DNA from 4 places in the Streptomyces sp. NPDC048248 genome. Region 1 is predicted to be linked to each of the others. Evidence: riboswitches for the same ligand, from Rfam matches in the RefSeq annotation. Region 1 holds a riboswitch; each other region holds the start of a gene.
The links. A riboswitch is a leader RNA that binds a small molecule or an ion and turns the genes downstream of it on or off. The one in region 1 is predicted to bind cobalamin.
Positions count from the first base shown of each region.

Region 2: it holds a riboswitch for cobalamin, as region 1 does, so the genes downstream of both, cobN (cobaltochelatase subunit CobN) here and metE (5-methyltetrahydropteroyltriglutamate--homocysteine S-methyltransferase) in region 1, are expected to answer to the same signal.
Region 3: it holds a riboswitch for cobalamin, as region 1 does, so the genes downstream of both, ACGFZW_RS31250 (ribonucleoside-diphosphate reductase subunit alpha) here and metE (5-methyltetrahydropteroyltriglutamate--homocysteine S-methyltransferase) in region 1, are expected to answer to the same signal.
Region 4: it holds a riboswitch for cobalamin, as region 1 does, so the genes downstream of both, ACGFZW_RS02200 (energy-coupling factor ABC transporter permease) here and metE (5-methyltetrahydropteroyltriglutamate--homocysteine S-methyltransferase) in region 1, are expected to answer to the same signal.

Region 1 covers NZ_JBICZL010000023.1:73,583-81,032, reverse strand. The annotation lists gene ACGFZW_RS34315 (ABC transporter ATP-binding protein) at 1-300, opposite strand, end outside; gene ACGFZW_RS34310 (FecCD family ABC transporter permease) at 301-1,440, opposite strand; gene ACGFZW_RS34305 (class I SAM-dependent methyltransferase) at 1,437-2,186, opposite strand; gene ACGFZW_RS34300 (hypothetical protein) at 2,422-2,715, opposite strand; gene metE (5-methyltetrahydropteroyltriglutamate--homocysteine S-methyltransferase) at 2,906-5,269, opposite strand; cobalamin riboswitch at 5,431-5,651, opposite strand; gene ACGFZW_RS34290 (hypothetical protein) at 5,773-5,958, shown strand; gene ACGFZW_RS34285 (ATP-binding protein) at 6,307-7,450, shown strand, end outside.
Region 2 covers NZ_JBICZL010000005.1:387,080-394,529, forward strand. The annotation lists gene ACGFZW_RS13090 (precorrin-2 C(20)-methyltransferase) at 1-120, opposite strand, end outside; gene ACGFZW_RS13095 (precorrin-8X methylmutase) at 117-767, opposite strand; gene cobG (precorrin-3B synthase) at 845-2,275, opposite strand; cobalamin riboswitch at 2,400-2,532, shown strand; gene cobN (cobaltochelatase subunit CobN) at 2,657-6,271, shown strand; gene ACGFZW_RS13110 (LCP family protein) at 6,359-7,450, opposite strand, start outside.
Region 3 covers NZ_JBICZL010000017.1:65,993-73,442, forward strand. The annotation lists gene ACGFZW_RS31235 (GntR family transcriptional regulator) at 1-222, shown strand, start outside; gene ACGFZW_RS31240 (DUF3311 domain-containing protein) at 469-729, shown strand; gene mctP (monocarboxylate uptake permease MctP) at 798-2,420, shown strand; cobalamin riboswitch at 2,604-2,763, shown strand; gene ACGFZW_RS31250 (ribonucleoside-diphosphate reductase subunit alpha) at 2,923-5,358, shown strand; gene ACGFZW_RS31255 (ribonucleotide-diphosphate reductase subunit beta) at 5,358-6,410, shown strand; gene ACGFZW_RS31260 (transglycosylase domain-containing protein) at 6,529-7,450, shown strand, end outside.
Region 4 covers NZ_JBICZL010000001.1:457,091-464,540, forward strand. The annotation lists gene ACGFZW_RS02180 (proline iminopeptidase-family hydrolase) at 1-819, shown strand, start outside; gene ACGFZW_RS02185 (hypothetical protein) at 895-1,401, opposite strand; gene ACGFZW_RS02190 (TetR/AcrR family transcriptional regulator) at 1,544-2,149, opposite strand; gene ACGFZW_RS02195 (FAD-dependent oxidoreductase) at 2,250-3,296, shown strand; cobalamin riboswitch at 3,588-3,795, shown strand; gene ACGFZW_RS02200 (energy-coupling factor ABC transporter permease) at 3,825-4,535, shown strand; gene ACGFZW_RS02205 (energy-coupling factor ABC transporter substrate-binding protein) at 4,532-4,900, shown strand; gene cbiQ (cobalt ECF transporter T component CbiQ) at 4,908-5,657, shown strand; gene ACGFZW_RS02215 (energy-coupling factor ABC transporter ATP-binding protein) at 5,654-6,520, shown strand; gene ACGFZW_RS02220 (PP2C family protein-serine/threonine phosphatase) at 7,043-7,450, shown strand, end outside.

The sequences.
Region 1 (7,450 bases):
CGCCACCACCTCCTCGACGGTGAAGTCGAGTTCGGTGTGGCTCTCCTGGGTCAGGGCGGCGATCGACCTGGCACTGTCGCGCAGTTTCCGCGACGTCAGGTCGCCGCCGTCGAGCAGGACGACTCCCGCCGTGGGCTTCAGGGCACGGTAGACGCAGCGCAGCGCGGTCGACTTGCCGCTGCCGTTGGGGCCGACGAGCCCCACGATCCGGCCGGCGGCCACATCGAGGCTCAGCCGGTCGAGCAGTGTGCGACCGGCCATCTCGACCGTCAGGTCACGCAGGGACAGCACCGTGTCCATCTACCGGCCTCCGAACAGATAGCCGCGGCGGCGCATCAGCACGATGAACACCGGCACACCGATCAGCGCGGTGATCACTCCGAGCGGCAGCTCCTCGGGCGCGAAGACCGTACGCGCCACCAGATCGACCCACACCATGAAGCAGGCTCCGGCGAGCGGCGCGACCGCGAGCACCCGCCGGTGTGTGGAGCCGACCCAGATCCGCACCACGTGGGGCAGGACCAGCCCGACGAAGCCGATCGCGCCGCTGACCGCGACGATCAGCCCGGTGACGGCCGCGGTGAGCACGAACAGACCACGCCGCAGCGCCTGCGCGTCCACCCCCAGGCCGGCGGCGGTCTCGTCCCCCAGCGACAGCACATCCAGGGACCGGCTCAGACGCAACAGCACCACGATCGCGACCAGGACCGCTGTCGCCGCCGGCGGCAGCGACTCCCAGGACGCCGACCCCAGACTGCCCAGCAGCCAGAACAGCACCGTTCGCGCGGCCTGGCCGTTCGGGGAGAGGAAGACCAGGACGCTCATGAGCGCCTGGAACCCGTACGCCAGCGCCACCCCGGTCAGGACGAGCCGCAGCGGCGTCAGCCCCAGGGGACCGCGCGCGGCCAGGTACACCAGCATCGTGGCCCCGAGGGCGCCGAGGAACGCCGCGGCCGAGAGGGCATGGACGCCCAACCCCGCGAAGACCCCGAAGACCACCACAGCGGTCGCCCCGACGGACGCGCCGGAAGAGATGCCCAGGACGAACGGATCCGCGAGGGCGTTGCGCACCAGTGCCTGGACGGCGACGCCGACGACCGAGAGCCCTGCCCCGACGACCACGGCCAGCAGGACCCTGGGGGCACGGACCTCCCAGACGATGGAGTACCCGCTCACCTCGTCCGCTCCGATGCTGCCGCCGGTCACTGCCGCGGACAGGAAGCGCACGACGTCACCCACCGGTACGACCGTGGGCCCCAGCGCGATACCCGCCAGGACGGAGACCACCAGGACCGCCGAGAGCGCGATCAACGTGGTCGGCAGCCTGCCGCGGCCTGCGGAACGGCGCTCCCGGTCCTGGGACTCACCCTCGGGCGGGAGAGCGGTGGAGGAGCCTCCCGGCGGGATCGCCGGCGGCGTTCCGGAAACGGTCTCGCTCATGAAGCCCCCACGCGGGTGCCCCGCACGATCAGCCGCGGCGCGTGGTTGTCGTAGGGGGAGCCGTCGAAGTCCCCGTAGCACCGCACGTCCGTGAAGCCGACCGCTTCGAACAGCGCGCGCAGCTCGGCCGCGCTGTAGAGGAAGGAGGTGATCGAAGCCTCGCGCGCCACTCCGTCGCGCACCAGCGTCCAGTCGGTGCGCAGCCGCGTCCAGCTGTCCAGGACGGTGTCGCGCTGCACCACGTACCCGCCGTCGTCGAGTTCGACGAGCTTGGGGCGGCCGATCCAACCCGCGAGGACCTCCTTGCCCATGACATCGACGAGCAGCTGTCCGCCCGGCACCAGCGAGTCATGGGCGTTGCGCAGCACCTGCTCGTTGTCCCGTGGGTCGTCGAAGTAGCCGAACGAGGTGAAGACGTTCAGCACCACGTCGTACGACTCGGGCTCGACGTGCGTCAGCATGTCCGCCTGCACCAGCCGGACATCGGCTCCGGCCTCCTCGCAGGCAACACGGGCCCGCTTCAGCATGAGGGGGCTGAGGTCCACCCCCGTCACCACGTAGCCGCGGCGGGCCAGCGGCATCAGATACAGGCCGGGCCCGCAACACAGGTCCAGGACGCGGCTCCCGGCCGGGAAGTCGAGCAGAGGTGAGCCGGCGACGACGTCCGCCGTCGCCGTGCGCCTGCGCTCGGAGAACATCGTCCCGGAGAAATCCGACCAGAATCCGTCGTCCTCGTACCAATGCATACGGCTGCAACCTCACTCCAGTGCCGGGCCGGGTCGGACGCCGCAGCGCCGCGACCTCGTCAGTGCGGGCCATTCACCACACGAGTCGGCTGCCAAGGCCTTTGAGTTCCCGGCAAGTTCACAATTGGCCGGGGAGCGGGCAGATGACGCCGTTCACGGTGGTGCGCCGAAGGCACGTGCCCGTACGGTGCGGGTCGGCGTGCGAGATGAGTCGCTCGCCGGCGAGCAGGCGAGGTCAGTCCTGCAGAGCGGCCGAGAACGCCTCACGGTTGGCCGTCAGCCAACCCCGGATGCGGTCCCAGCGCTGCCAACCACAGCAATCTGCATCGGACTTGACGTAGGTCGGGTCACCGTCGGCCACGCGGTCGGCGGCGAACGCCCGGCAGGCCGCGGTGGTCTGTTCGATGATGTCGGGCAGCTCGGTGCGCTCCTGAAGGGACACGCCGTAGCTGTCCACGAAGATCCGCAACCGTTCGTGCGCATCCAGCCCGGGAGGGTAGAGGGCAGCCGCGGAGGCGGGATCGAGCATGGGCACCCCGCCGGAAGACGGCACCTGCGTTCACCATGCCGCCGACCAAGGCTTCGCTGGCCGCCGATTCGCTCTCACCCTCAGCCGTCATGGATGGAACCCCACAGCCCGCTCCGCGGCGGGCGGACGGTTTCGAACCCGGCGGGTCCGGGCCGGACACGGTGGTGTCCGGCCCGGACTCAAGGGGCGGTCAGGAGGCGCCGGCGGCCAGCTCGCTGCGGATCTCGCGGGCGGCGGTGACGAGGTTCTCCAGGGAGGCCCGGGTCTCGGGCCAGCCGCGGGTCTTCAGGCCGCAGTCGGGGTTGACCCAAAGCCGTTCGGCGGGGATGGCCTCAAGTCCCTTACGGAGGAGGGCTGCTGCCTCTTCGGCGCTGGGGACGCGCGGGGAGTGGATGTCGTAGACACCGGGGCCGGCTTCACGGGGGTAGCCGTGCTCGGCCAGCTCGCGCGCGACCTGCATGTGGGAGCGGGCGGCCTCCAGGCTGATGACGTCGGCGTCGAGGGCATCGATGGCCCGGACGATGTCGCCGAACTCCGCGTAGCACATGTGGGTGTGGATCTGAGTGTCCGGCCGTACGCCACTGGTGGTGAGGCGGAACGCCTCGGTCGCCCAGTCCAGGTACCCGGCGTGCTCGGCTGCGCGCAGTGGCAGGGTTTCGCGCAGTGCGGGCTCGTCGACCTGGATGACGGAAGTCCCGGCGGCCTCAAGGTCGTTGACCTCGTCGCGCAGGGCGAGGGCCACCTGGCGTGCGGTGTCGCCCAGCGGCTGGTCGTCGCGGACGAAGGACCAGGCGAGCATGGTGACCGGGCCGGTGAGCATGCCCTTGACCGGACGCTCGGTCAGCGACTGGGCGTAGTGGGTCCAGCGCACCGTCATCGGCTCGGGGCGGGAGATGTCCCCGGCGAGGACCGGCGGGCGCACATAGCGGGTGCCGTAGGACTGCACCCAGCCGTGCTGGGTGGCCAGGTAGCCGGTCAGCTGTTCGGCGAAGTACTGGACCATGTCGTTGCGTTCGGGCTCGCCGTGCACCAGGACGTCGATCCCGGCCTTCTCCTGGAAGCCGAGCACGTCACGGATCTCGGTCTTGATGCGCTCCTCGTAGCCGGCGGTGTCGATCCGCCCGGCACGCAGGTCGGCCCGTGCCGTGCGCAGCTCGGTGGTCTGCGGGAACGAGCCGATCGTCGTCGTGGGCAGCAGCGGCAGGCCGAGGTGCGCGCGCTGGGCGGCGGTCCGTTGGGCATACGGCTGGGAGCGGCGCCCGTCGGATTCGGTGACGGCCGCGGTGCGGGCTCGCACCGCCGGGTTGTGGGTGAGTGCCGATCCGGCCCGGGAAGCGAGGTCGGCGCGGTTCGCGGCGAGTTCGCCCGCGATGGCTTCCGTGCCGCGCGCCAGGCCGCGTGCGAGGACGGCGATCTCCTGCGTCTTCTGACGGGCGAAGGCCAGCCAGCGGGCGATCTGCGGATCGATGTCGCGCTCGGCGGTGGCGTCCAGCGGGACGTGCAGCAGCGAACAGGAGGCCGAGACATCGACGTGGTCGGCGAGACCGAGCAGTGTGCCCAGCGTCGACAGCGACTTCTCGTAGTCGTTGATCCAGATGTTGCGGCCGTTGACGACGCCCGCGACCAGACGCTTGCCGGGCAGTCCGCCGACCGCGGCGAGGTCCTGGAGGTTGGCGGCGCCCGACTCGGTGAAGTCGATGGCGAGCCCCTCGACCGGCGCCTTGGCCAGGACGGTCAGCGCGTCGCCGAGCCGACCGAAGTAGGAGGCGACCAGGAGCTTCGGGCGGTCGGTGAGGGCCCCGAGCTCGCGGTGGGCGCGAGCGGCGGCATTCAGTTCCGCCGGGGTGCGGTCCTGGACGAGAGCGGGCTCATCGAGCTGCACCCACTCTGCGCCCGCTGCCCGCAGGTCGGCGAGGACCTCGGCGTACACCGGAAGGAGCCGGTCGAGCAGGGTCAGCGGCTCGAAGTCGGCGGTCACTCCCGGAGCCGGCTTGGCCAGCAGGAGGTAGGTGACCGGCCCGACGAGGACCGGGCGGGCGGCGTGCCCGAGCGCGAGTGCTTCCTTCAGCTCGGCGACCTGCTTGGTGGAGTCGGCGGTGAAGACGGTGTCCGGGCCGAGCTCGGGGACCAGGTAGTGGTAGTTGGTGTCGAACCACTTGGTCATTTCCAGCGGCGCGACATCCTGGGTGCCCCGCGCCATGGCGAAGTAGACGTCAATGGGGCATCCCCTGCTCGAGCGAAGCCGAGAGCTTGGGGAAGCGTCGGCGTCGACCGCCGCGCGGTGCCGCTCGGGGACAGCGCCGACCATGACACTGGTGTCCAGGACGTGGTCGTAGTACGAGAAATCACCGGACGGCACTTCGTGGATGCCGGCGTCGGCCAGCTGCTGCCAGTTCGCGCGGCGCAGTTCTGCCGCGGTCCGGCGGAGGGCGTCGGCGTCGACGCGGCCCTTCCAGTAGCCCTCGATGGCCTTCTTCAGTTCCCGGTGCTGTCCCTGGCGGGGGTAGCCGTACACGGTGGCCCGTGCTGCCGCGGCTGCGGACTTCGCTGTCACGGAACTCTCCTTCGCGAGATGTCTCGTCGGTGTCCCGGGAACGGAACGAGAGCGCGAAGGAACGACTCACCGGGCGGGGCCACGCGGTGGTGCTCTCGCGTGTGCCGCTCGATATGTACGCCGACCCGCCCACGAGGTCACCGGGATGGCCGCACGCGATCGGTCACGTGCGGGCAACGGGCAGGTCTTCGGACTCGCGGGCCCGTCTCGTACATGTACGAGACACCTACTGGCCGTCGCTTCCCAGACCCGGCCGGGTCCAGTGCGTATGACGGCGTTCGTTCCCACTCACCGCTGCGGGGCAGTCCCGGATTCCCACCGGGTTCCCTCTTACGACGCTCCCGCCTGGCGGACGGGGCGAACCAGCTGCACCTGTCACCCTAGAGGGACAACCGGCAGGCGCGCAGCCCGCACCGCATGGTGGACGGTGATAAGAGACACGGGCCGCGGACCCATATCCGGGGACACACAGCACTGCGCGGGGTGCGGAGCAATGTCACCGGATGCCCCGCACTCCCGCAGAGGCGCACCCCGCCGGGCTGGAGGCCGACGCGATGAGCAAGATCATCGCTGCCTTCACCGAGGACGACGAAGGCAAAGCGGCCCACGACGCCATGGGCGGATGTCTCCGAGCGTCGCCACTGTGGAAGCGCTGCTGCTCCCGCTCGCCACGGTGGGGCTGCTCATGAAGGTCTTTGGGGAATCAGGTCAGGTCAGGGGCATTGTCAGTGCGGTGCGGCAGGATGTGGGGACGAAAGCTTCACGGGGTGATGAGGCACCCCGTGATCGCCCGCCCACATTCCAACCACGCCTGTCGAACACCACGTTGGCGTCACACCGGTGTACGCGTTCGCCCGGCCGGAATCGATCACCGAGCCGTTTCGCCGGCACCGCGCCACACAAGGGTGACAAGTGCACGCGACACCTGGGTAACAAGCAGCGGTCGGGTGCGCCTCACCCCGTGCGACGCCTCTAGGATGAACGGCGTACGTCAACACGACTTGACGGTGCCGGACGGACAGGACAACGGGGAGACAATGACCAGCCCGACCCAGGCCCCGGAACAGGCCAAGGCCCATGAGCCCCACCCCTACATCGGGGGGCGCAATGCGGCGCTGCGCGCGCTCACCGCGTGGCGGACGGAGCGGCCGGGCGCGCCTCGGGTCGTCATCTTGACCGGAAGCCCGGGCACCGGATGTTCGCGGCTGCTCACGGGGTTCCTGATGCTCTGCGACCCGGAGTATCGCAAGGGGGTCGAGCTGGACCCGCTCGATCCGGCGACCGTGCCTGCGGACTTGCCCGCACCCGCGGTGCCGAGCGTTGCGGGGCTGACGGCAGCGCAGACCCTGTGGCTGCTCGCCGACCACTACGAGTTGTCCGCGACCCGCACCGCCGACATCTTCCCCGAACTCGGTCAACTCCCGTTGTCCGGGCGGCCGGTGACGATCGTGGTGCCGGATGTGGATCGGGCCGGTCCGGTGCGGGGGACGGGTGAGCCCGCGCATGTGGTGCGGGACGTGCTGAAGCCCCTCGCCGCCGTCGATTCCATACGCCTTCTCGCCGACGTGCCCCGGGAGTTCGCCACCGAGCTCGCCGAGGGCCTGCCGCCAGGCGTGGCCCGGATCATCGACCTCGACGCACCGGAGTGGGGCGACCCCGAAGGGCTTGTGCTGCAGGCCGAGGCGCTGCTCAACCCCCAATTCGGCGCCCCGGAGCTGCCATTTACGGTCGATCCCGACGCTCGACGCGCGCTCGCCGAGCTGATCGCCCGGCACGCGGGAGACGGCGCGGGCAGCCGCCTGACCACGCATCTCGCCGTGCAGTCGATCCTGATGAACCCGGAGGGGTTCGACCCGGCGGATGCGAGTCAACTGCCACGGAGCGTCGGCGAAGTGCTCGATCTGCACGCCCAGCGACTCGACACCCACCCCCGCATCCTGCGACAGATCCTCGCGCCCCTCGCTCTTGCCGAGGGTGACGGCTTGCCCGTGCACCTGCTCGCCCCGCTCGCCTCCGCAGTCGCCGAACGGGACATCAGCGAGGACATGGCGCGGGGCATGCTGCTCGTCGCCCCCTTCATCCGCCCCATCGAGAGGGCCGGCGAAGGCATCCCCGAGGACGAGCGGACGCTCCTTGGTTTGCAGCACCCGGGTATCGGCGAGGCCGTTCGGGCAGGCATTC
Region 2 (7,450 bases), on a different contig from region 1:
CTTCACGGCCCGTACGGTCATCAGCGACGGATCGCCGGGGCCGAGCCCGACGCCGTACAGACGGCCCCGGGACTGCGGCTCGCTCGGGCCGCCGTTGGCCTGCTGCTCGCTCACGCTCATTCTTCCTCGCTCGCCATGGCGTTGATCGCGGCGGCGGCCATGGCGCTGCCGCCACGCCGCCCGCGCACCACGATGTGATCCAGCTTCGACGGGTGGGCGATCAGCGCGTCCTTGGACTCGGCCGCGCCGATGAAGCCGACGGGTATGCCGATGACGGCGGCCGGGCGGGGCGCGCCCTCCTCGATCATCTCCAGCAGCCGGAACAGCGCGGTGGGCGCGTTGCCGACGGCCACCACGGCACCGTCCATCCGGTCCCGCCACAGCTCCATCGCGGCGGCGCTGCGGGTGGTGCCCATGCGGGCGGCGAGTTCCGGCACCGACGGGTCGGCGAGCGTGCACAGCACGTCGTTGCCGGCCGGCAGCCGCTTGCGGGTGACGCCGCTTGCGACCATGTTGGCGTCGCACAGGATCGGGGCGCCGGCGCGCAGCGCGGCGCGGCCGTTCGCCACCACCTCGGGGGTGAAGGCCAGGTCGCGTACGAGGTCGACCATGCCGCAGGCGTGGATCATCCGGACCGCGACCTGGCTGACGTCGGCGGGCAGGCCCGCGAGGTCCGCCTCGGCGCGAATGGTGGCAAAGGACTGGCGGTAGATCGCCGCCCCGTCCTTCTCGTAGTCGAACACTGTGCCCTCGGGGTGGTGGGTCATCTGATGGGTCGTGCGGTCGGCCGTGCTGTGAACTGTGCGGGGAGCCGCGGGGTCGGGTGGTGCGATGGGTCGTGCGGTCATGGAGCTGCCGGCGGGGTCGCGGTGGCGCGGGAGACGGCCGCGGCGACGTCCCGGAGCCGGGCGGTCGTGCCGGCAGGCCCGTCGTCCGCCACGCTCCCGGGGACGGACCGCCGGCCCTCCGGTCCCACGACGGACACCTCGTAGCCGTCCTCGGTCGCCAGGACGTCGACCCAGGTGCCGTGCGGATGGCCGCAGCGGCGTGCGCAGCCGGACCAGTGGACGGGGAGTTCCGGCGGGCCCACCGGGGAGCCGGTGATCACGACGGCGGCGTCGGCGCGGACGTCGGAGAGCGACTTGGCGCAGCCGGGGCGGCCGGTGCAGGCGCCCGTACGGTGCCAGGGGGAGGCGGGGTCGGTGAGGAGCCCGGCGTCCGCCAGCTCGCCCAGCCGGGGTGCGGCCGTGGCGGCCGGCAGGCCGGGGACGATCACACCGCGCCACGGGGTGACCCGCAGTGCGCTCGCCCCGTCGTCGGCCGCCACCGCGGTCAGCAGCCGCCACTGGGCGACGGTCAGCCGGCCCAGCGGCGCGAGGACGGACAGGGCGCGGGGGCCGGGGGAGCCGCCCGGTCCCGCGGGTCCTTCGACGATGCCGGGGACGGGGGCCTTCGTGTGGTCGGGAGCGGGGAGCGGCTGCTCGGGCGCCGGGACGTACGCGGCCGGAATGCCCGCGGCCCGCAGCGCATCCGCCGTACCGCGCGCGGTCAGGGCGTGCGCGGCGGGAAGCTCACGGACCCGCCAGGCGCCGCTGCCGCTCGCCGCGGCGGCGATGAGGAACGCCTCGGCGGCGACGAGCGCGGCGCGCGCGACGTCCGGTCCGCAGATCCGCACGGCCGCCGGGTCGTCGCCGACGTACAGCAGGGCACTGCTCTCGGCGGTGGCCTCCGCCACACTCCCCCGGGCCTCCCCGCACGGTTCTGCGACCAACCTCACATCACCGCCGAGCGCCGTCACATCACCCCTGCCGTCGTCCAGGACGAAGAGGAAACGGCCGGAGAGCGCCGTCGCGGACGCGCTCGCGCAGAGCAGCCCGTCCAGCTGACGGGCCCACAACCGCACGTCAGGGGGGGTGCGGCGGTCCAGACCCGCGAGCGGGGAGGCCAGGATGTTGCGGACGCGTTCGTGGCGTTCGGAGGGCAGCAGGCCCGCGTCGCGCAGCAGCTCCGCGAGCTGCTGGCCGCAGTCCTCCGCGAGGCCGCGCAGTTCCACGTTGCCGCGGGAGGTGAGGGAGAGGTGGCCGTCGCCCAGGCGCTCCGCGGCGTCGCCCAGCGCCGATGCCTGCCGGACCGTCAAGTCGCCTGCGGGCAGCCGGACTCGCGCCAGGCTGCCGTCGTCGGCGGAGTGCAGCCGCAGGGCTCCCGGGCAGGCGTCACCGCGGTCCCGTAGGGGCGGTGCGGCCGCAGCGGGCCGGAGCGAGGGGGAGGGCGGCATGGCGGCGAGCATACCGACGTCGGGCAACGGCGGACCGGGGGAGGCGGACCGGGAGCGGGGCCCGCGCGGGCGGGCCCGGAGGCGCTCTCCCCCGCCCGGCACAGAGCCCTTACTATGCAGGTCGGTGGGTCGGCTGATCCGCCGGACGCCAGCGACGGCGCCAAGGGAGGAAGCCCGGTGAGAATCCGGCGCGGTCCCGCCACTGTGAACCCGTTCCACGGGTGAGCCAGGAACTCCCGCCGTCCTCCTACCGCCCGGGGCGCGGACCCCGAGGAAGGCCTGACGCCGCATGCTGCAATCTTCCGGGGGGCGGCCCCCGCGCCTCCGCGCAACCACCGGGCCGCAGGGCGTGACCCGTGAGATCTCGCGAGGTGCATCCCTGTGATCCTGCTGCTGTCGACGTCCGACACCGACCTGCTGAGCGCCCGCGCCGCCGCAGGCCCCGTGCCGTACCGCCTCGCCAACCCCGCGCGCCTCGACCTCGACGAGCTGCCCGCGCTGCTGGAGGGCACCGACCTCGTCGTCGTCCGCCTGCTCGGCGGCATCCGTGCCTGGCAGGAGGGCCTGGACCTGCTGCTCGCCCAGGAGCGGCCGGTCGTCGTCCTCACCGGTGAACAGGCTCCCGACGCCCAGCTGATGGAGGCGTCCACGGTCCCGGTCGGCATCGCGGCCGAGTCGCACGCCTACCTCGCGCACGGCGGCCCCGCCAACCTCGACCAGCTCGCCCGCTTCCTGTCCGACACGGTGCTGCTGACCGGCCACGGCTTCGAACCGCCCGCGCCCGCCCCCACCTGGGGACAGCTGGAGCGCCCGGACGCCCGTACGGACATCGAGGGCCCGCTGGTGGCGGTGCTCTACTACCGCGCCCACCACATGAGCGGCAACACCGGCTTCGTCGACGCGCTCTGCGGCCGGATCGAGGAGGCCGGTGGCCGCCCGCTGCCGCTGTTCGTCGCCTCGCTCCGCGCGCCCGAGCCGGAACTGATCGACGCCCTGCGCCCGGTCGACGCGATCGTCACCACCGTCCTGGCCGCCGGCGGCACCAAGCCCGCCGAGGCATCGGCCGGCGGCGACGACGAGTCCTGGGACGCAGGCGCGCTCGCCGCCCTGGACGTACCGATCCTCCAGGCCCTGTGCCTGACCGGATCGCGGGCCGCCTGGGAGGAGAACGACGAGGGGCTGTCCCCGCTGGACGCCGCCTCGCAGATCGCCGTCCCCGAGTTCGACGGCCGGCTGATCACCGTCCCGTTCTCCTTCAAGGAGGTCGACGAGGACGGACTGCCCGTCTACGTCGCCGACCCCGAGCGGGCCGCCCGGGTCGCCGGCATCGCCGTGCGCCACGCCCGCCTGCGCCACATCCCGGCCGCAGACAAGCGCCTCGCGCTGGTGCTGTCCGCGTACCCCACCAAGCACTCCCGCATCGGCAACGCCGTCGGCCTGGACACCCCGGCCAGTGCCGTCGCCCTGCTGCGCCGACTGCAGGCGGACGGCTACGACTTCGGCGACGAAGAGGTCCCAGGACTGGTCTCCGGCGACGGCGACGAGCTGATCTACGCCCTCATCGAGGCCGGCGGCCACGACCAGGAGTGGCTCACCGAGGAGCAGCTCGCCCGCAACCCCGTCCGCATCCCGGCCGCCGACTACAAGCGCTGGTACGCCATGCTGCCGCAGGAACTGCGCGAGTCGGTGGAGGAGCACTGGGGCCCGCCGCCCGGCGAGATGTTCCTCGACCGCTCCCGCAACCCCGAGGGCGACATCGTCCTCGCCGCCCTGCGCCGCGGCAATCTGCTGATCCTCATCCAGCCGCCGCGCGGCTTCGGCGAGAACCCGATCGCGATCTACCACGACCCCGATCTGCCGCCCTCGCACCACTACTTGGCGGCCTACCGCTGGATCGCCGCCTCCCAGGACGACGGCGGCTTCGGCGCGGACGCGATGGTCCACCTCGGCAAGCACGGCAACCTGGAGTGGCTGCCCGGCAAGAACGCCGGCCTGTCCGCCGCCTGCGGCCCGGACGCGGCGCTCGGCGACCTCCCGCTCGTCTACCCCTTCCTGGTCAACGACCCGGGCGAGGGCACCCAGGCCAAGCGCAGGGTGCACGCCACCCTCGTCGACCACCTCGTGCCGCCGATGGCCCGCGCGGAGTCCTACGGCGACATCGCGCGCCTGGAGCAGCTCCTCGACGAGTACGCCGCCATCTCCGCCATGGACCCGGCAAAGCTGCCCGCCATCCGCGCGCAGATCTGGACGCTGATCCAGGCGGCCAAGCTCGACCACGACCTCGGTCTCGAGGACCGCCCCGACGACGACGGCTTCGACGACTTCCTGCTGCACGTCGACGGCTGGCTGTGCGAGGTCAAGGACGCCCAGATCCGCGACGGTCTGCATGTCCTCGGCGGTGCGCCGGAAGGCCCCGCGCGCGTCAACCTCGTGCTGGCCATCCTGCGCGCCCGGCAGATCTGGGGCGGCACCTCCGCCCTGCCCGGTCTGCGCGAGGCGCTCGGCCTGGACGAGTCGGCCGCCACCCGGACCGCCGCCGACGACACCGAGGAGCGCGCCCGCGCCCTCGTCCAGGCGATGGAGGACGCGTCCTGGGACCCGGCCGCCGCGCAGCGGGTCGCCGCCGAACTCCCCGCCGCCCAGCGGGAGCCGGTGACCGCCATCCTCACCTTCGCGGCCCGCGAGGTGGTCCCCCGGCTCGCCGGCACCACCGACGAGATCGACCACGCCGTGCACGCCCTCAACGGCGGCTTCGTCCCGGCGGGCCCCTCCGGGTCGCCGCTGCGCGGCCTGGTCAACGTCCTGCCGACCGGCCGGAACTTCTACTCCGTCGACCCCAAGGCCGTCCCGTCGCGGCTCGCCTGGGAGACCGGCCAGGCCCTGGCCGACTCCCTCCTGGAGCGCTACCGCGCCGACAACGGCGACTGGCCCACCTCCGTCGGCCTGTCGCTGTGGGGCACCAGCGCCATGCGCACCTCCGGCGACGACGTGGCCGAAGCGCTGGCGCTGCTGGGTGTCCGCCCGGTCTGGGACGACGCCTCGCGCCGGGTCACCGGCCTGGAAGCCATCCCCGCCGAGGAGCTCGGCCGTCCCCGCATCGACGTCACCCTGCGCATCAGCGGGTTCTTCCGCGACGCCTTCCCGCACGTCATCGGCCTGCTCGACGACGCCGTACGGCTCGCCGCCGACCTCGACGAGCCGGCCGACGTCAACTTCATCCGGGCGCACGCCCAGGCCGACCTCGCCGCCCACGGCGACGAGCGCCGCGCCACCACCCGGATCTTCGGCTCCCGGCCGGGGACGTACGGCGCGGGCCTGCTCCAGCTGATCGACAGCCGCGACTGGCGCACCGACGCCGACCTCGCCGAGGTCTACACCGTCTGGGGCGGCTACGCCTACGGCCGGGGCCTCGAAGGCCGCCCGGCCCGCGACGAGATGGAGACGGCCTACAAGCGGATCGCGGTGGCCGCCAAGAACACCGACACCCGTGAGCACGACATCGCGGACTCCGACGACTACTTCCAGTACCACGGCGGCATGGTCGCGACGGTCCGCGCGCTCAAGGGCACCGCGCCCGAGGCGTACATCGGGGACTCCACCCGCCCCGAGACGGTCCGCACCCGCACCCTCGTCGAGGAGACGTCCCGCGTCTTCCGCGCGCGGGTGGTCAACCCCCGCTGGATCGAGGCGATGCGCCGCCACGGCTACAAGGGCGCCTTCGAACTCGCGGCCACCGTCGACTACTTGTTCGGCTACGACGCGACCACCGGCGTCGTCGCGGACTGGATGTACGACAAGCTCGCCCAGACCTACGTCCTGGACCCGGAGAACCGCGCCTTCCTCCAGGACGCCAACCCCTGGGCCCTGCACGGCATCGCGGAGCGCCTCCTGGAGGCGGAGTCCCGGGGCATGTGGGAGAAGCCGGACGCCGAGACGCTGGCCGCCCTGCGCCAGGCGTTCCTGGAGACCGAGGGTGATCTGGAGGGCGAGGACTGACCCGCCCGGCGCTTCGGTGATCTGCCCGCGCGGGCAGATCACCGAAAGCCGCGCCCCTTGCCTGCCGTCCGCCCCCTCAGCCCCTGGTCAGCCTCCTGTGACGGAGAAGTCCGGACCGATGGTGAGCGTCACCTCGCCCGGCGTCGCCTCGGCCGACGGGCTGAGCTTCGCGTGGGGGAGGCGCGAGGCGAGGACGCGCGCCGCGGTTTTGAGGTCCGCCGGGTAGCTGACGGCGGTCTTGTCGGCGGCGGGGGCGTTGCCTGTGGTGGTGACCGTGAAGCCGAGCTTGCGCAGCTGCTCCGCGGCGGCGGCGGCCCGGCCGGGGGTGCCGGTCCCGTTGAGCACGCGGACGCGTACGGCGTGCGCGGTCACCGGGTTCTTGGCGGCCTGCGCGAGCTTCTCCTTGCCGGCGGCGCCGATCTCCCGGTCGTGGGCGAGATCGCTGAACAGGTCCCCGGCCTGCGGGTACTGCCAGACGACATTGGCCCGGTCGGTGGGCACGTCGGCTTCGCGGGGGTAGTTGGGCACGGTCAGGAAGGTCAGCCGGTCACTGGGGATGTCCTTGACCGTCGCGGCCAGGTCGTAGAGGGGCTTGAGGCCGGCCAGGTCCTTGTCGGTGGTGATCGACTTGGTGGCCGAGTCCAGGAAGTCGTAGAGCTCGCCTGGACTGGTGAGCTTGGACTGGGCGCGGACGGCCAGCGCCTTCATGAACTCCTGCTGCCGGCCGATCCGTCCGAGGTCGGAGCCGTCGCCGACGCTGTAGCGGGTACGGACGTAGCCGAGCGCCTTCTCGTCCTTGACGGTCTGACAGCCGGCCTCCATGTCCAGGTGGGCCTTCTTGTCGTGGATGGCGTGCTCGGGGCAGACCTTTATGCCGCCCAGGGCGTTGACCATCCCCTTGAAGCCCTGGAAGTCGACCGAGGTGAAGTGGTCGATGCGCAGACCGGTGTTCTTCTCCACGGTCTTGATGGTGCACGCCGCGGCCTTGCCGATGTCGCCGCCCTCCCCGCCGATCGAGAAGGCTTCGTTGATCTTGAAGTGGTGCGGGGCGGAGCTGCTGCCGTTGCCGCGCCGGCACGCCGGGATCTGCACCCAGGAGTCACGCGGGAAGGACACCGCGGTGGCCCACTCGCGGTTGGCGGCGATGTGCAGCACCATCAGCGTGTCCGACTGCATCGT
Region 3 (7,450 bases), on a different contig from region 1:
GAGGTCTACGACGTCCGCCTGGCGGAGGCCGAGGAGACCATCGAGACCTCCCTCGCCACCCCGCGCGAGGCCGGACTGCTGGGCACCGATGTCGGCCTGCCCATGCTGATGCTCTCCCGGCACTCCCTCGACGCGCAGGGACAGCCGGTGGAGTGGGTGCGCTCGGTCTACCGGGGCGACCGCTACAAGTTCGTCGCCAGGCTGCAGCGCCCCACGGACTGAACACCCGGCGCCCGTCCCGTATCCGTCCGTGCGGGGCGGGCGCCGCACTCCGCCGTCCTGGGGCCGCTCCCGCACCGGCTCCCGGGGCTCGCGGGCCGCAGAGATGCACCCGGCGCGCGGGCCGGTGCACCGGCCGCAATGAAATCTCTTCCATACCGATATGCGGACAGCTAGTGACGCGCGCCACGGCCCTGCCATAGATTTCCAGCCGATTACACAGGAGATCGCCAGGGACGGAGCCCGCCCATGCCAGAGCCAGCCGAAACGCCAGGCACCAGAAAGGTCGTCACGCCCACGCGTGTGGTGGTCGGGCTGTGCCTGCTCGCTCCGTTCGTGGCGATGCTGTGGGTGAGCTCCTACGCCAGGATCGAGCCGACCTTCATAGGGATCCCGTTCTTCTACTGGTACCAGATGGCGTGGGTGTTCATCTCGACCGCGCTGACGATGACCGCGTACAAGCTCGTACAGCGTGAGCAGCGCGCGCGTAAGGCGGGTGCGGCGCAGTGACTCTCCTGACGATCGCTTCGGCGGCCCCGGCCGCTCCGGTCCGGCTGGCCGCCTCGGCCACCGACGGCGTGAACGGCGTCGCGCTGGCCGTCTTCGTGTTCTTCTTCCTGGCCGTGACGGTCATGGGCTTCCTCGCCGCGCGCTGGCGCAAGGCCGAGCAGTCCGCGAACCTCGACGAATGGGGCCTGGGCGGCCGGAGTTTCGGCACCTGGGTGACGTGGTTCCTGCTCGGCGGCGACCTCTACACCGCGTACACCTTCGTCGCCGTCCCGGCGGCCATCTACGCGGCGGGCGCGGCCGGCTTCTTCGCGGTGCCCTACACGATCCTGGTCTATCCGCTGATCTTCACCTTCCTGCCCCGGCTGTGGTCGGTGTCGCACAAGCACGGCTACGTCACCACCTCCGACTTCGTGCGCGGCCGCTTCGGCTCCAAGGGCCTGTCGCTGGCCGTGGCGCTCACCGGCATCCTCGCCACCATGCCGTACATCGCGCTCCAACTGGTCGGCATCCAGGCCGTCCTTGACGTGCTGGGGATCGGCGGCGGCGAGACCACCAACTGGTTCGTCAAGGACCTGCCGCTGCTGATCGCCTTCGCCGTCCTGGCGGCCTACACCTACTCGTCCGGACTGCGGGCGCCCGCGCTCATCGCGTTCGTCAAGGACGGTCTGATCTACCTCGTCATCGCGGTGGCGATCATCTACATCCCGATCAAGCTGGGCGGCTTCGACGCGATCTTCGACTCGGCCGGGAAGGCGTTCGCCGAGCCGGGACCGACCGGTAAGCCGCGCGGCGAGCTGGCGAGCGGCCCCAACGCGCAGTGGGCCTACGCCACGCTGGCGCTGGGCTCGGCACTCGCGCTGTTCATGTACCCGCACTCGATCACCGCGACGCTGTCCTCGCGCAGCCGCAACGTGATCCGCCGCAACACCACGATCCTGCCGCTGTACTCCCTGATGCTGGGCCTGCTCGCGCTGCTGGGCTTCATGGCGATCAAGGCCGGCACGGAGATCCACGGCAACCCGCAGCTGGCGATTCCGCAGCTCTTCGAGGACATGTTCCCGAGCTGGTTCGCCGGCGTCGCGTTCGCCGCGATCGGCATCGGCGCCCTGGTGCCGGCCGCCATCATGTCGATCGCCGCGGCCAACCTCTTCACCCGCAACGTCTACAAGGACTTCCTGAAGCCGGACGCCACCCCGGCCCAGGAGCACAAGGTCGCCAAGCTCGTCTCGCTGCTGGTGAAGGTCGGCGCCCTCGCCTTCGTCCTGACCATGGACAAGACGGTCGCCATCAACTTCCAGCTGCTGGGCGGCATCTGGATCCTGCAGACCATGCCGTCCCTCGTCGGCGGCCTGTTCACCCGCTGGTTCCACCGCTGGGCGCTGCTCGCCGGCTGGGCGGTCGGCATGGCGTACGGCACGCTCGCGGCGTACGGCGTGGCCAGCCCCACCCAGGCGCACTTCGGCGGCTCCAGCAGGGAGATCCCGGGTATCGGCGAGATCGGCTACATCGGCCTGACCGCGTTCGTGCTGAACGTCGTGGTCACAGTCGTGCTGACCTTCGCCCTGAAGGCCGCGAAGGCGCCGGAGGGCGTCGACGAGACCAGCCCGGGCGACTACACCGCGGACGTCGGCGACAAGGGCGTCAGCCCCGACCTGCCGCCCGCCACCGCTGAGGCCCCCGTCGGCCACTGAGCCACCGCACCGCCCCCGGCCACGGGCCGTCGCACCTCAGGGTGCGGCGGCCCGTTCGCATGCCCGGCGCGGTGCGGGAAACCGGCGGACGCCGCGCCCTGGTGCGCTGTCAGACACGCACGAGTGGACGGACAGACACGACTCGATCACTCGCGACTCACAAGATATGGGGGTGCACACGAGAACCCACCACCACATGTATGCTCGTGCTCGCTGTCGCCACAGGGGAATCCGGTGCGAATCCGGAACTGTCCCGCAACGGTGTACGAGTGCGCCCATAAGGCCCCAAGCCCTATCGCGCGCCCGTGGAGTCCGAAGACCTGCCGACGGTACGCCCGCACCGCCATCGGTGCGAGCGTCGATACGTCCGGGCCCCGTGGGATGGGCCGGTGGACGCCGCGCGGTGTGCCCGCGCATCCCGAAGAATCCGGGATGCCGCATGCCCGCGCGCGCCCGTCGCGCCCCTCCCTCCTGGCCCCCGCCGAGTGAGGGAGAGCATCACGTGACCATCGCGCCAACGGAGCCCGCGTCAGACGCCGAGGTCGTGCGGTCCGCGCCGCCCGCCCCCGCCGACCGGGTCGAGGACGGTCCCGGCGTCGCCCTGCTGCGCACGCTGACCGAGCTGACCGAGGACCTGACCGCGACCGACCCCGGCAAGGTGGCCGCCGCCGCCCTCCGCGGCCGCCACGCGGGCTCCGACGAGGCGGAGTTGCGCTCCCTGGCGATCGAGGCCGCGGCCGGTCTGATCGGTGACGAGCCGCAGTACTCCCGCCTCGCCGCGCGGCTGCTCACGCTCGCCATCGCGGAGGAGGCCGCGGGCCAGGGCGCCACCTCCTTCTCCGCCTCGGTGGACGTCGGCCACCGCGAGGGGCTGATCGCCGACGCGACCGCCGGGTTCGTGCGCACCCACGCCGACCGCCTGGACGCCGCCGTCGACAAGGCCCTCGCCGACGGCGCCGACGACCGCTTCGGCTACTTCGGCCTGCGCACCCTGCACTCCCGCTACCTGCTGCGGCACCCCACCACCCGTCAGGTCATCGAGACGCCGCAGCACTTCCTGCTCCGGGTGGCCTGCGGTCTCGCCGAGAACGACTCCCGCGCCGCGCTGGACGACGTCGCCGAGCTGTACCGCCTCACCAGCTCGCTGTCCTACCTGCCCTCCTCCCCCACCCTGTTCAACTCCGGCACCCGCCACCCGCAGATGTCCTCCTGCTATCTGCTGGACTCCCCGCTGGACGAGCTCGACTCGATCTACGACCGCTACCACCAGGTCGCCCGGCTCTCCAAGCACGCCGGCGGTATCGGTCTGTCGTACTCCCGGATCCGCGCACGGGGGTCGCTGATCCGGGGCACCAACGGCCACTCCAACGGCATCGTGCCGTTCCTGCGCACGCTGGACGCCTCGGTCGCGGCGGTGAACCAGGGCGGCCGCCGCAAGGGCGCCGCCTGCGTCTACCTGGAGACCTGGCACGCCGACATCGAGGAGTTCCTGGAGCTGCGCGACAACACCGGCGAGGAGGCCCGCCGGACGCACAACCTCAACATCGCGCACTGGATCCCGGACGAGTTCATGCGCCGCGTCGAGGCGGACGCCGACTGGTCGCTGTTCTCGCCTTCGGACACCCCGGAGCTGGTGGACCTGTGGGGCGCGGAGTTCGACGCCGCCTACCGCAGGGCCGAGGCCGAGGGCAAGGCGCTCAAGCAGATCCCGGCCCGGCTGCTGTACTCGCGGATGATGCGGACCCTGGCGCAGACCGGCAACGGCTGGATGACGTTCAAGGACGCCGCCAACCGCACCGCCAACCAGACCGCGGAGCCCGGCAAGGTCGTCCACTCGTCCAATCTGTGCACCGAGATCCTGGAGGTCACGGACGACGGGGAAACCGCGGTCTGCAACCTCGGGTCGGTCAACCTCGCCGCGCACCTCGGCGACGAGAACGCCGGCTGGGAGGAGGCGATGGACTGGGAGCGGCTGGACGCGACGGTCCGTACCGCCGTCGCCTTCCTCGACCGCGTCGTGGACATCAACTTCTACCCGACCGACCAGGCCGGCGCCTCCAACTCCCGCTGGCGGCCGGTGGGCCTGGGTCTCATGGGTCTGCAGGACGTCTTCTTCCGGCTGCGGCTGCCCTTCGACTCCCCCGAGGCGCGGGAGCTGTCGACCCGTATCTCCGAGCGGATCATGCTCGCCGCGTACGAGGCGTCCGCCGACCTCGCGGAGCGGCACGGCCCGCACCCGGCCTGGTCCTCGACCCGCACCGCCCGCGGTGTACTGCACCCCGACCACTACCCGAACGCCGAGCCCCGCTGGGCGGACCGGTGGGCGGCGCTGCGGAACCGGATCGCGGCGACCGGGATGCGCAACTCCCTCCTCCTGGCCATCGCGCCGACCGCGACGATCGCCTCCATCGCCGGTGTCTACGAGTGCATCGAGCCGCAGGTCTCCAACCTCTTCAAGCGCGAGACGCTGTCCGGCGAGTTCCTCCAGGTCAACGCCTATCTGATCGAGGAGCTCAAGGCGCTGGGGCTGTGGGACGCGCGGACGCGTGACGCCCTGCGCGAGGCCAACGGCAGCGTGCAGGACGTCGAGTGGATCCCCGAGGAGGTCCGGGCGCTCTACCGCACCGCCTGGGAGATCCCGCAGCGCGCCCTGATCGACATGGCCGCGGCCCGTACGCCGTACCTCGACCAGAGTCAGTCGCTGAACCTCTTCATGGCGTCGCCGACCATCGGCAAGCTCAGCTCGATGTACGCCTACGCCTGGAAGCGCGGCATCAAGACCACGTACTACCTGCGTTCGCGCCCGGCCACCCGGATCGCGCAGTCGGCACGCGGCACGGCGGCCGCCGCCCCCGCCACCGTCCCCCAGCAGGCCACCGACCCCGACGCGGTCGCCTGCTCCCTGGAAAACCCCGAGTCCTGCGAGGCCTGCCAGTAATGACCACCGAAGCCACCTCCGCGTCCGCCACGCACACGACCACCACCGGTACCAAGAACCTCCTGGACCCGGGCTTCGAGCTGACGCTGCGCCCCATGCGGTACCCGGACTTCTACGACCGCTACCGCGACGCGATCAAGAACACCTGGACCGTGGAGGAGGTCGACCTCCACTCCGACGTCACCGACCTCGCCAAGCTCTCTCCGGGCGAGCAGCACATGATCGGCCGGCTGGTCGCGTTCTTCGCGACCGGCGACTCGATCGTGGCCAACAACCTGGTCCTGACGCTCTACAAGCACATCAACTCCCCCGAGGCGCGGCTGTACCTGAGCCGTCAGCTCTTCGAGGAGGCGGTGCACGTCCAGTTCTATCTGACGCTGCTGGACACCTACCTCCCCGACCCGGACGACCGCGCCGCCGCCTTCGCGGCCGTGGAGAACATCCCGTCCATCCGCGAGAAGGCCGAGTTCTGCTTCAAGTGGATGGATTCGGTCGAGAGCATCGACCGGCTGGAGTCGAGGGCCGACCGTCGCCGTTTCCTGCTCAACCTGATCTGCTTCGCGGCCTGCATCGAGGGTCTGTTCTTCTACGGCGCCTTCGCGTACGTCTACTGGTTCCGCTCGCGCGGCCTGCTGCACGGCCTGGCCACCGGCACCAACTGGGTGTTCCGCGACGAGTCCATGCACATGGAGTTCGCGTTCTCGGTGGTGGACACCGTCCGCCAGGAGGAGCCCGACCTCTTCGACGACAAGCTGGAACAGCAGGTCGTCGAGATGCTCAAGGAGGCCGTCGAGGCGGAGCTGCAGTTCGGCCGTGACCTGTGCGGCGAGGGCCTGCCGGGTATGAACACCGAGTCGATGCGCGAGTACCTCCAGTGCGTCGCCGACCAGCGGTTGCAGCGGCTGGGCTTCCCTCCCGTGTACGGCTCGGAGAACCCGTTCTCCTTCATGGAGCTGCAGAACGTCCAGGAGCTGACGAACTTCTTCGAGCGCCGGGCCTCGGCCTACCAGGTCGCCGTCGAGGGCTCGGTCTCCTTCGACGACGAGTTCTGATCTGCGCGTTCACCGCGAAACCTGCCGCGACGCCCCTTCGCCCCACCCGTTGGCCCGCCGATTGTGAGCATTCGGTTAGCCGGCAAACCCGTCCGCCTCCCGCCTCGTCTACGGGAGCATGAAGGGAACGAAGGGGCGTCGCAGGTTCATCGACTATCCGCGCCGGGGGCGGGAGGGGCTGCGCCGCTGGCTGCCCTCCTGGCGCCTGGTGGCCGGCACCTTCGGCGTCGGCATCGTGGGCGTCGCCGGCCTGTTCGCGCTCGTCTACGTCAACATCGGCATCCCGAACGAGAACGACCTGGCCGGCCGGGAGGCCACCGTCTACTACTGGGCGGACGGCAGCCAGATGGTGAGTGTCGGGCCCGTCAACCGCCAGAACATCTCGCTCGACAAGGTGCCCGACTCCGTGGAGAGCGCCGTCATCGCCGCGGAGAACGCCACCTTCTACAGCGACTCGGGCGTCTCGTTGAAGGGCATCGCCCGCGCCGTCGTGAACATGGTTTCCGGCGAGGAGGCGCAGGGTGGTTCCACCATCACCCAGCAATACGTGAAGAACACCTATCTCTCGCAGGACCAGACGGTCACCCGCAAGATCAGAGAATTCGTCATCGCCTTGAAGGTGAACAACCAGAAGTCCAAACAGGAGATTCTCCGCGGCTACCTCAACACCAGCTGGTTCGGCCGGGGTTCGTACGGGATCCAGGCCGCCGCGCACGCGTATTACGGCATCGACGCGCAACGGCTGAATCCCGGTCAGGCGGCCCTGCTCGCCGCCTTGCTGAAGGGGGCGGAACAGTACGATCCCGGCCTGGGCAAGGCATCCCACGAGCGCGCCGTGACACGCTGGAAATGGATTTTGGACCGGCAGGTCGAAACCGGCGCCATGAGCGCGGCCGAGCGGGCGAAATACCGCGTCTTCCCCGAGCCCCGGGCCTTGGAGAAGCCCACAAGTCAGGCCGGGCAGACCGGCTATCTGGTCGATGTGGCCAACAAGTTCATCAAGAGCGGCAGCGGTCTGACCGACAAGGACCTGGCGCTCG
Region 4 (7,450 bases), on a different contig from region 1:
GGGGACGCCGTACCCTTGCTGACGCTGCACGGCGGGCCGGCAGCCGGCAGTCAGTATCTGAGCTCGCTCGCACGGCTGACCGACGGCGGTCGGCAAGTGATCCTTTACGATCAACTCGGCTGCGGCCGGTCCGACAAACCGGATGACCCGTCGTTGTGGACCGCCGCACGATACGCGGCCGAAGTGCAGCAGGTGCGGGACGCTCTGGGCTTGGAGCGCGTACATCTCCTCGGCCAGTCGTGGGGCGGCATGCTGGCCATCGAATACATGCTGGGCCGACCCTCCGGCGTCGTGTCCCTGGTTTTCGCCGATACGACCGCGAGCATTCCTCAGGCCACTGACGGGCTTCTTCGGCTGCGAAGTGAGCTACCGCCGGAAGCCCGCGCGGCTCTCGACGAGGCCGACCGCACCGGCAGGAGAGACGACCCCGCCTACCAAGCGGCTCTCATCACCTTCTACCAACGCCATGTGTGCCGCCTCCCATCCTGGCCGCAGGAGATGTTCCAGATGGCGGAGAACATGGATGGGAACCCCGTGTACTCCCACATGTGGGGCCCCGACGAACTCAGCCCCAGCGGCTCCCTGGCAACGTGGGATCGGCGAGACCGTCTTGCCGAAATCACCGTGCCGGCCCTGGTACTGACAGGCCGATACGGCGAACTCGTCCCGGAATGCTCTCAGAGCCTCGACGCCGGATTGCTGGACTCACAGCTCGTCCTCCTGCCCGAGTGCTCACACCTCCCCCACCTCGAGGAGCCGGAACAATGGTTCGGCGCCGTCGCCACATTCCTTGAAGAAGCCGAAGCCCGGGCATCCTGACGTATAGCGGGGTGCGGCACATTTCCCCCGCCCGTGCGAACCTACCCGCGCCGGCGTGGACCTGCATTCCGAGTGTCAGCGGAGCGCGTGGGGCCGCTGATTCGGACCAGGCGGTTCGAAGCTCAGTCCGTTCTCGTCGAGCGCGTTGAACACCGTTGCCCGGCCCGCCTCGAAGACGAAACTGACGTCAACATTTCCCTGAGCCAGGTCCCTGGTCTCCCATTCGAGCAGTTCAACCCCCGTGAGGCACAGACCTCGCAGGGCCCGCAACTCGGGCAGGGGGTCGGGACGCCACTCCAGATCGAAGTCGGGCCACCGAACCGGTCGGGTGGGGTCGATCGTGTTCCATGTGAGCGAGAGATCGTCAAACTTCTGATGATTGATCTCGATCTGCTCGCCATCGAAGTCGAACAGTACCGGGCAGTCACTGAACCACTCGTCGTCCTGCAGGTCCCAGACCATCCAGGCTGTCGTCAGAGTCCTGCGGGCAAGGGCACCCAGGCGGGTCCCGTGCTCCCCCACAATCTCACCACGGCCGTTCAACCACGAGGGTTGGTAGCCCCGAATGCCGAAATCGAACATTGCGCCATCTTCTCAGAGCCCCGCGTTCAGCCCGGCGTACCGGCCCATAGGCAACTGACATGCGGAGCAGACGCCATTGACCGAGCCCGAAAAGAGCGTCGACCTGTTCGGGATCGATGTGAGCGAATGCCGGACTCCTTCATCAGCTCCCTGCACGGGCCGATTTGTCGCCCTCGGGGTATACCGCCTGCAGGAGGTCACGGACAAAGCGGTCGGGGTCGTCCAGGCCGGCTGCCGCCAGGGTGTCCGGCCCATCGGCCAGGAGGTGTGGGATGGCGCCGTGCATCGCGAGGGTGACGACGGCGGCGCGCTGCGGGGTGACGGGCAGGCCGGCGGTTCGCTGCGCGGCCTCGAATCCGGCGAAGTCGGAGCTCGCGATGGGGTCGAGTACGGCCGATAGCCAGGGCTTGCGGGCCGCTTCGGCCTGCAGCTCCAGGTAGGCGAGAAGCCGGGGGCGGCCGGGGCCTGCGACGTTCCGGAGAAGCCCCCCGAACATGGCGACAAGCCCCTCGCGGTCGGTGGGCAACGCACCGGCGGCCATCTGCGCGGCGGTGTCGCGGTATTGCTCCAGGCAGCGCTCGGCCACCGCACGCAGGAGGGCGTCCCGGGTCGGGAAGTAGTTCTTGGTCGTGCCGTGCGGTACGTCAGCGGCCGCGTCGACCGCACGATGCGTCAGTCCTCGCCCGCCCGCGGCGGCCAGTACGCCGATAGCCGCATCCCGCAGGCGGTCCCGTCGGTCCGCATTCACTGCCAGAGGCCCTCTCTCCTCGACTCCTTGCCCACACTACCCCAACCGTGGTACCACAGGTGTGGTGGTCGATCGAATCCGAAGCGACGTAGGGGGCGGCATGACGGGAACGGCAGTTGTCGTGGGGGCGGGGGTGGGCGGACTGGCGACCGCACTCGGGCTGCGCCGGGCCGGCTGGACGGTCACGATTCTGGAGCGCCGAAAGGAGCTGGAGCGCTACGGCACCGCCTTCGGCATCCATCCCACCGCTCAGGCCGCACTCGACCGCCTCGGGGTGGGTGAGCCTTTCCGTGCCCGGGCGGTGCCCTACCGAAGCGCCCGGATCCGTACCCCGCAAGGGAAGGTGATGGCGCGTCTGCCGCTGGAGCGGATCGAGCGGAAAGCGGGCCGCCCCGAACTCCTCATTTCCCGGCCCTATTTGATCGACGCGCTCCTCGCCGAGTTGCGCGCCTTCGGGGACGTCCCGCTCAAGCTCGGCGAGAACGTCCGCGAAGTCGACGCGCTGCTGGTCGACAATGACCTGGTGGTAGGCGCTGACGGAATCCACAGTGCCGTGCGTGCCGCATGTCCCGGGGACCGGCGCAGCGGCCCGCGGCGCGTCGGGTCCGTTGCCTGGATCGGCGTGGCCGACTTCGAAAGCGGCGTACACGGCGAAACCTGGGGCACCGGCCGGTTCTTCGGCATGACACCCATCGAGCCCGGCCGCACCAACTGGTACGCCACCGTCCCCGAGGCCACCACCGCCCAGGAACTGCGCCGACTGTTCGAGGGCTGGCACGACCCCATCCCCCGGATACTCGCCGAGACCGACCCGGCCACCTGGATCCGCTACGAGATGCGGCACCTCTTCCCCGCCCTTCCAGCCTTCGTCGACCGCGGAAAGGTCGCCCTGGTCGGAGACGCCGCGCACGCCATGACACCCAACCTGGGCCAGGGTGCGTGCACCGCGATCCTCGACGCGGAGGCCCTCACCCGCGCCGTCGCCGGGCACGGCAGGGCCGGTCTGCCGTCCGCCCTGCGCACCTACGACGCGGAGCGCCGGCGCAGCGCTCAGCGGATCGCCTTCGCTTCACGTACCCTGCACCGCTTCATGACCACCGAGCGCACCCGCCTGCGTGATGCGCTGGTCCGTACGCTGCCGAGCTGACGGGCGATGGGACCTACGGACCGCACAGAGAACTCGGCCCGATTGCCGGCTCCGGTATCAGCGGGACGCCTTGCCCTGTCCCGGTCAGCCGCAGTACGGTCTTGCCCCCCGACGGGCGGACGGAGCGCCCGGGCCGCGAGGTCCTACTGGACATCAGATCGACGATGGCCATGGGACAGACCCCGCAATCCCTACCGAACCTGCCCACCTGTTCTCAGGGGCAGCCAGTCTCCGCAGACGCGCTCGGCCCCACGCGGCGAGGGCGTGCGGTGAGCCCTGGGCGGCTCCACTTGTCACCGCACCCGACCTGGCACTACTGTCACCACGCCTTGGTGAACGGGAAATCCGGTGTAATGCCGGTGCGGCCCTCGCCACTGTGAATCGGGAAGTCCGACTCCGGCCCTCACGGGCAGCCACTGGATCCTTGCGATCCGGGAAGGCGGAGTCCGGGCGGTGGTACCCGTCAGCCAGGAGACCGGCCAAGGCACTTCAACCATCCACGAGGTGCTGGAGAGGGTCTGCTGAGCCATGCACATAGCCGAGGGATTTCTGCCTCCGGCGCACGCGGTCGCCTGGGGCGTCGCGTCGGCGCCGTTCGTCGTCCACGGAGTCCGGTCACTCACCCGTGAGGTCAAGGCCCATCCCGAGAGCACGCTGCTCCTCGGCGCGTCCGGTGCCTTCACGTTCGTTCTGTCCGCCCTGAAACTGCCCTCGGTGACGGGGAGCTGCTCCCACCCCACCGGGACGGGGCTGGGCGCCATCCTGTTCCGCCCGCCGATCATGGCGGTGCTGGGCACCATCACCCTGCTGTTCCAGGCCCTTCTGCTCGCGCACGGCGGCCTGACCACGCTCGGCGCCAACGTCTTCTCGATGGCGATCGTCGGCCCCTGGGCCGGGTACGCCGTCTACAAGCTGCTGCGCCGTTTCGACGTACCGCTGATGGTGGCGGTGTTCTTCGGAGCCTTCGTCGCCGACCTTTCCACCTACTGCGTCACCAGCGTGCAGCTGGCGCTCGCCTTCCCGGATCCGGGCAGCGGATTCCTGGGCGCGCTCGGCAAGTTCGGCACCATCTTCGCGGTCACCCAGATCCCGCTCGCGGTGAGCGAGGGGCTCCTCACGGTGCTCGTCATGCGGCTCCTCGTGCAGTCCAGCAAGGGCGAGCTGACCCGGCTCGGCGTGTTCCTCACCGGCAAGCGGGCGAAGGCCGAGAAGACCGAGACCGAGGCGGTGGCCCGATGAGCAGGAACGCGAAGATCAACACCCTGCTGCTGGCGCTCGTGGCAGCGCTGGCGGTCCTGCCGCTGGTCCTCGGTCTCGGTGACCACAAGAAGGAGCCCTTCACGGGCGCCGACGCGCAGGCCGAGACGGCGATCACCGAGATCGACCCCGACTACAAGCCTTGGTTCTCCCCGCTGTACGAGCCGCCGTCCGGCGAGATCGAGTCGGCGCTTTTCGCCCTCCAGGCGGCGATCGGCGCGGGCGTCCTCGCCTTCTATTTCGGTCTGCGACGCGGCCGCCGCCAGGGCGAGCAGCGGGCGCATGCGCAGCAGGACGCCGACGGCGCCGAGAGCGGCGCCGGGGTATCCGCGGCCCAAGGGGACTGACCACCCCGTGCTGCCGATCGACGCGGCGGCGCACAGCAGTCGCTGGCGCCGCCGCCACCCCGTGGACAAGGCCGTGCTCGGTCTCGGGCTCACCGTGCTGGCGATCTCGCTGCCTCCCTGGCCCGGCGCGGCCCTTGTTCTCCTCACCGCCCTCACCGTGCTGCTGGGCCCGGCGGGCGTACCCGGGCGTCGTCTGTGGCGCGCGTACCGGGTGCCCCTGGGTTTCTGCGTCACCGGTGCCGCCACCCTGCTCGTCCAGGTCGGCGGGCCCGAGGGATTCGTGACCCTGGCCGACGGCGGGCCGCTCCGAGCCGGCCAACTGCTGCTGCGGACCTCGGCCGCGTCGCTCGGCGTCCTGCTGTTCGCCTTCACCACCCCGATGTCCGATCTGCTGCCCCGCCTCGTCAAAGCCGGGATCCCCGCTCCGGTCGTGGACGTGGCCCTGGTGACGTACCGAATGAGCTTCCTGCTGCTCGATTCGGTGCGCCGGATCCGGGACGCCCAGGCAGCCCGGCTCGGGCACACCACCCGGGCCGCCACCTGGCGTTCGCTCGCCGGACTCGGCGCCACCGCGTTCGTACGCGCCTTCGACCGGGCGGCGCGGCTGCAGACCGGACTCGCCGGGCGCGGCTACGACGGCACCCTGCGCGTCCTGGTGCCCGAGGCCCGCGTCTCCGCCCGGTTCATGGCCGGCAGCATCGCGCTGCTCGTGGCGCTCGCCGCCCTCACCTTCGTCCTGGAAAGGCCGCTGTCATGAGCGAACCCGCGCTGGTAGCCCTGCGGGGCGCGTCCTTCGCGTACGAGGACGGCCCGACAGTGCTCCAGGGGCTCGACTTCGATGTGTGCGAAGGTCGTGCACTGGCCCTCCTCGGCCGCAACGGCAGCGGCAAGACCACCCTGATGCGGCTTCTCAGCGGCGGGCTGCGGCCGCGCGACGGCCGGTTGACGGTCGAGGGCCTCCCGGTCGCCTACGACCGCAAGGGGCTGACCCGGTTGCGTACGACCGTCCAGCTGGTGGTGCAGGACCCGGACGACCAGCTGTTCGCCGCGTCGGTGGCCCAGGACGTGTCGTTCGGGCCGTTGAACCTCGGCCTGCCCGATGGTGAGGTGCGGTCCCGCGTGGACGAGGCGCTCGCCGCCCTGGACATCACCGCTCTGGCCGACCGGCCCACCCATCTCCTCTCCTACGGCCAGCGCAAGCGGACCGCGATCGCGGGCGCGGTCGCCATGCGGCCCCGGGTGCTGATCCTCGACGAGCCGACGGCCGGACTGGACCCGGACGGCCAGGAGCGGCTGCTCGCCGCCCTTGATGCCCTCCGCGACAGCGGCACCACCGTGGTGATGGCCACCCACGACGTGGACCTTGCCTTGCGCTGGGCCGACGACGCCGCGCTCCTCACCCCGGCGGGCGTGCGTGCCGGCCCGGCGCCCGCGATGCTGGCCCGCACGGATCTGCTGCGGGAGGCCGGGCTTCGGCTGCCGTGGGGTATCGCAACTGCTCAACTGCTGCGCGTACATGGGCTGTTGGACGATATGACTCCCGGTCCCCGTACCGCAGAAGAGCTCGCCGCGGCCTTCGCCTCTGCTGCCGCCGCCGAACAGACACGGGGCGATGGCTGAGGCGCCTCGGGCGCAGCCGGTGCTCATCGACGGACAGGAGCTGGTCGCCGTCTCCGGCGAGGACTTCGCGCGGTTGCCGGCAACCTGCTGACGATGCCGGACGATATCGACGGTGGCGTCGCCGAGGTGAGAGCAGCCCACCCCTGCGTATGCGGTTCCTGCGCGGGGTGCGCGGCACTCGCCGGGCTGTCCGAATGGGTGCAGGAGGCCCGGCGTGCCGCTGCGGCTCGGGGCCGAGCAGGCCGGACAGGACGAACGGGCTGAGCAGGCCGAACAGCGTGATCATCGCCGACTGCCCCCGACGGCCGATGCCGACCGCCTTCGCCGCGCGGTGGCGCCGCGGCTCACGAGCATTCCCGCCCCGTCGCACCCACCGGGTCCACGCCTTCCGCCGGGGGGACGTCCGTGCCGCACACATGCAGCCACGCGGCACGTACCCATACGGCCGCTCCACGACTGCAGCCGCAATCCGGCCCGAGGATGCTTGAGCATGTTGCACGGCGACAGAGCGGGAGCGGGTACGTGAGGGCACCGAGCACCGGGCGCACCAACAACAGACGCTGGTTTCTCCGCCACCTCCAGCTGCTGCCCATCGTCGTGCTCGCCGTAGGTGCCCTCGTCGACTACTACACCTCTCCGCATTTCAGCGGAGAGGCCTTCTACACCGCCGCGCCGATGGCAGCCGCCGCGCTGCTGTCACTGCGGGCGACGATCGTGGCGGGCATCTCTGCCTGTGTCATCGACTTCGCGCTGCTCACCCACTTCGGTTACATGGGGGATTCCGGTGGGCGCAGCGAGCTGGCGGCGGTCGCGACCGTCTCGGCCTTCGCCGTCGTCGTCAATCGCCTCATGTACTACAGCAAGGTGCGTCTGGAGGCGGCCCGCAGAATCTCGCTCGCCGTGCAGCGCGCCATTCTGCCGGAGCTGCCG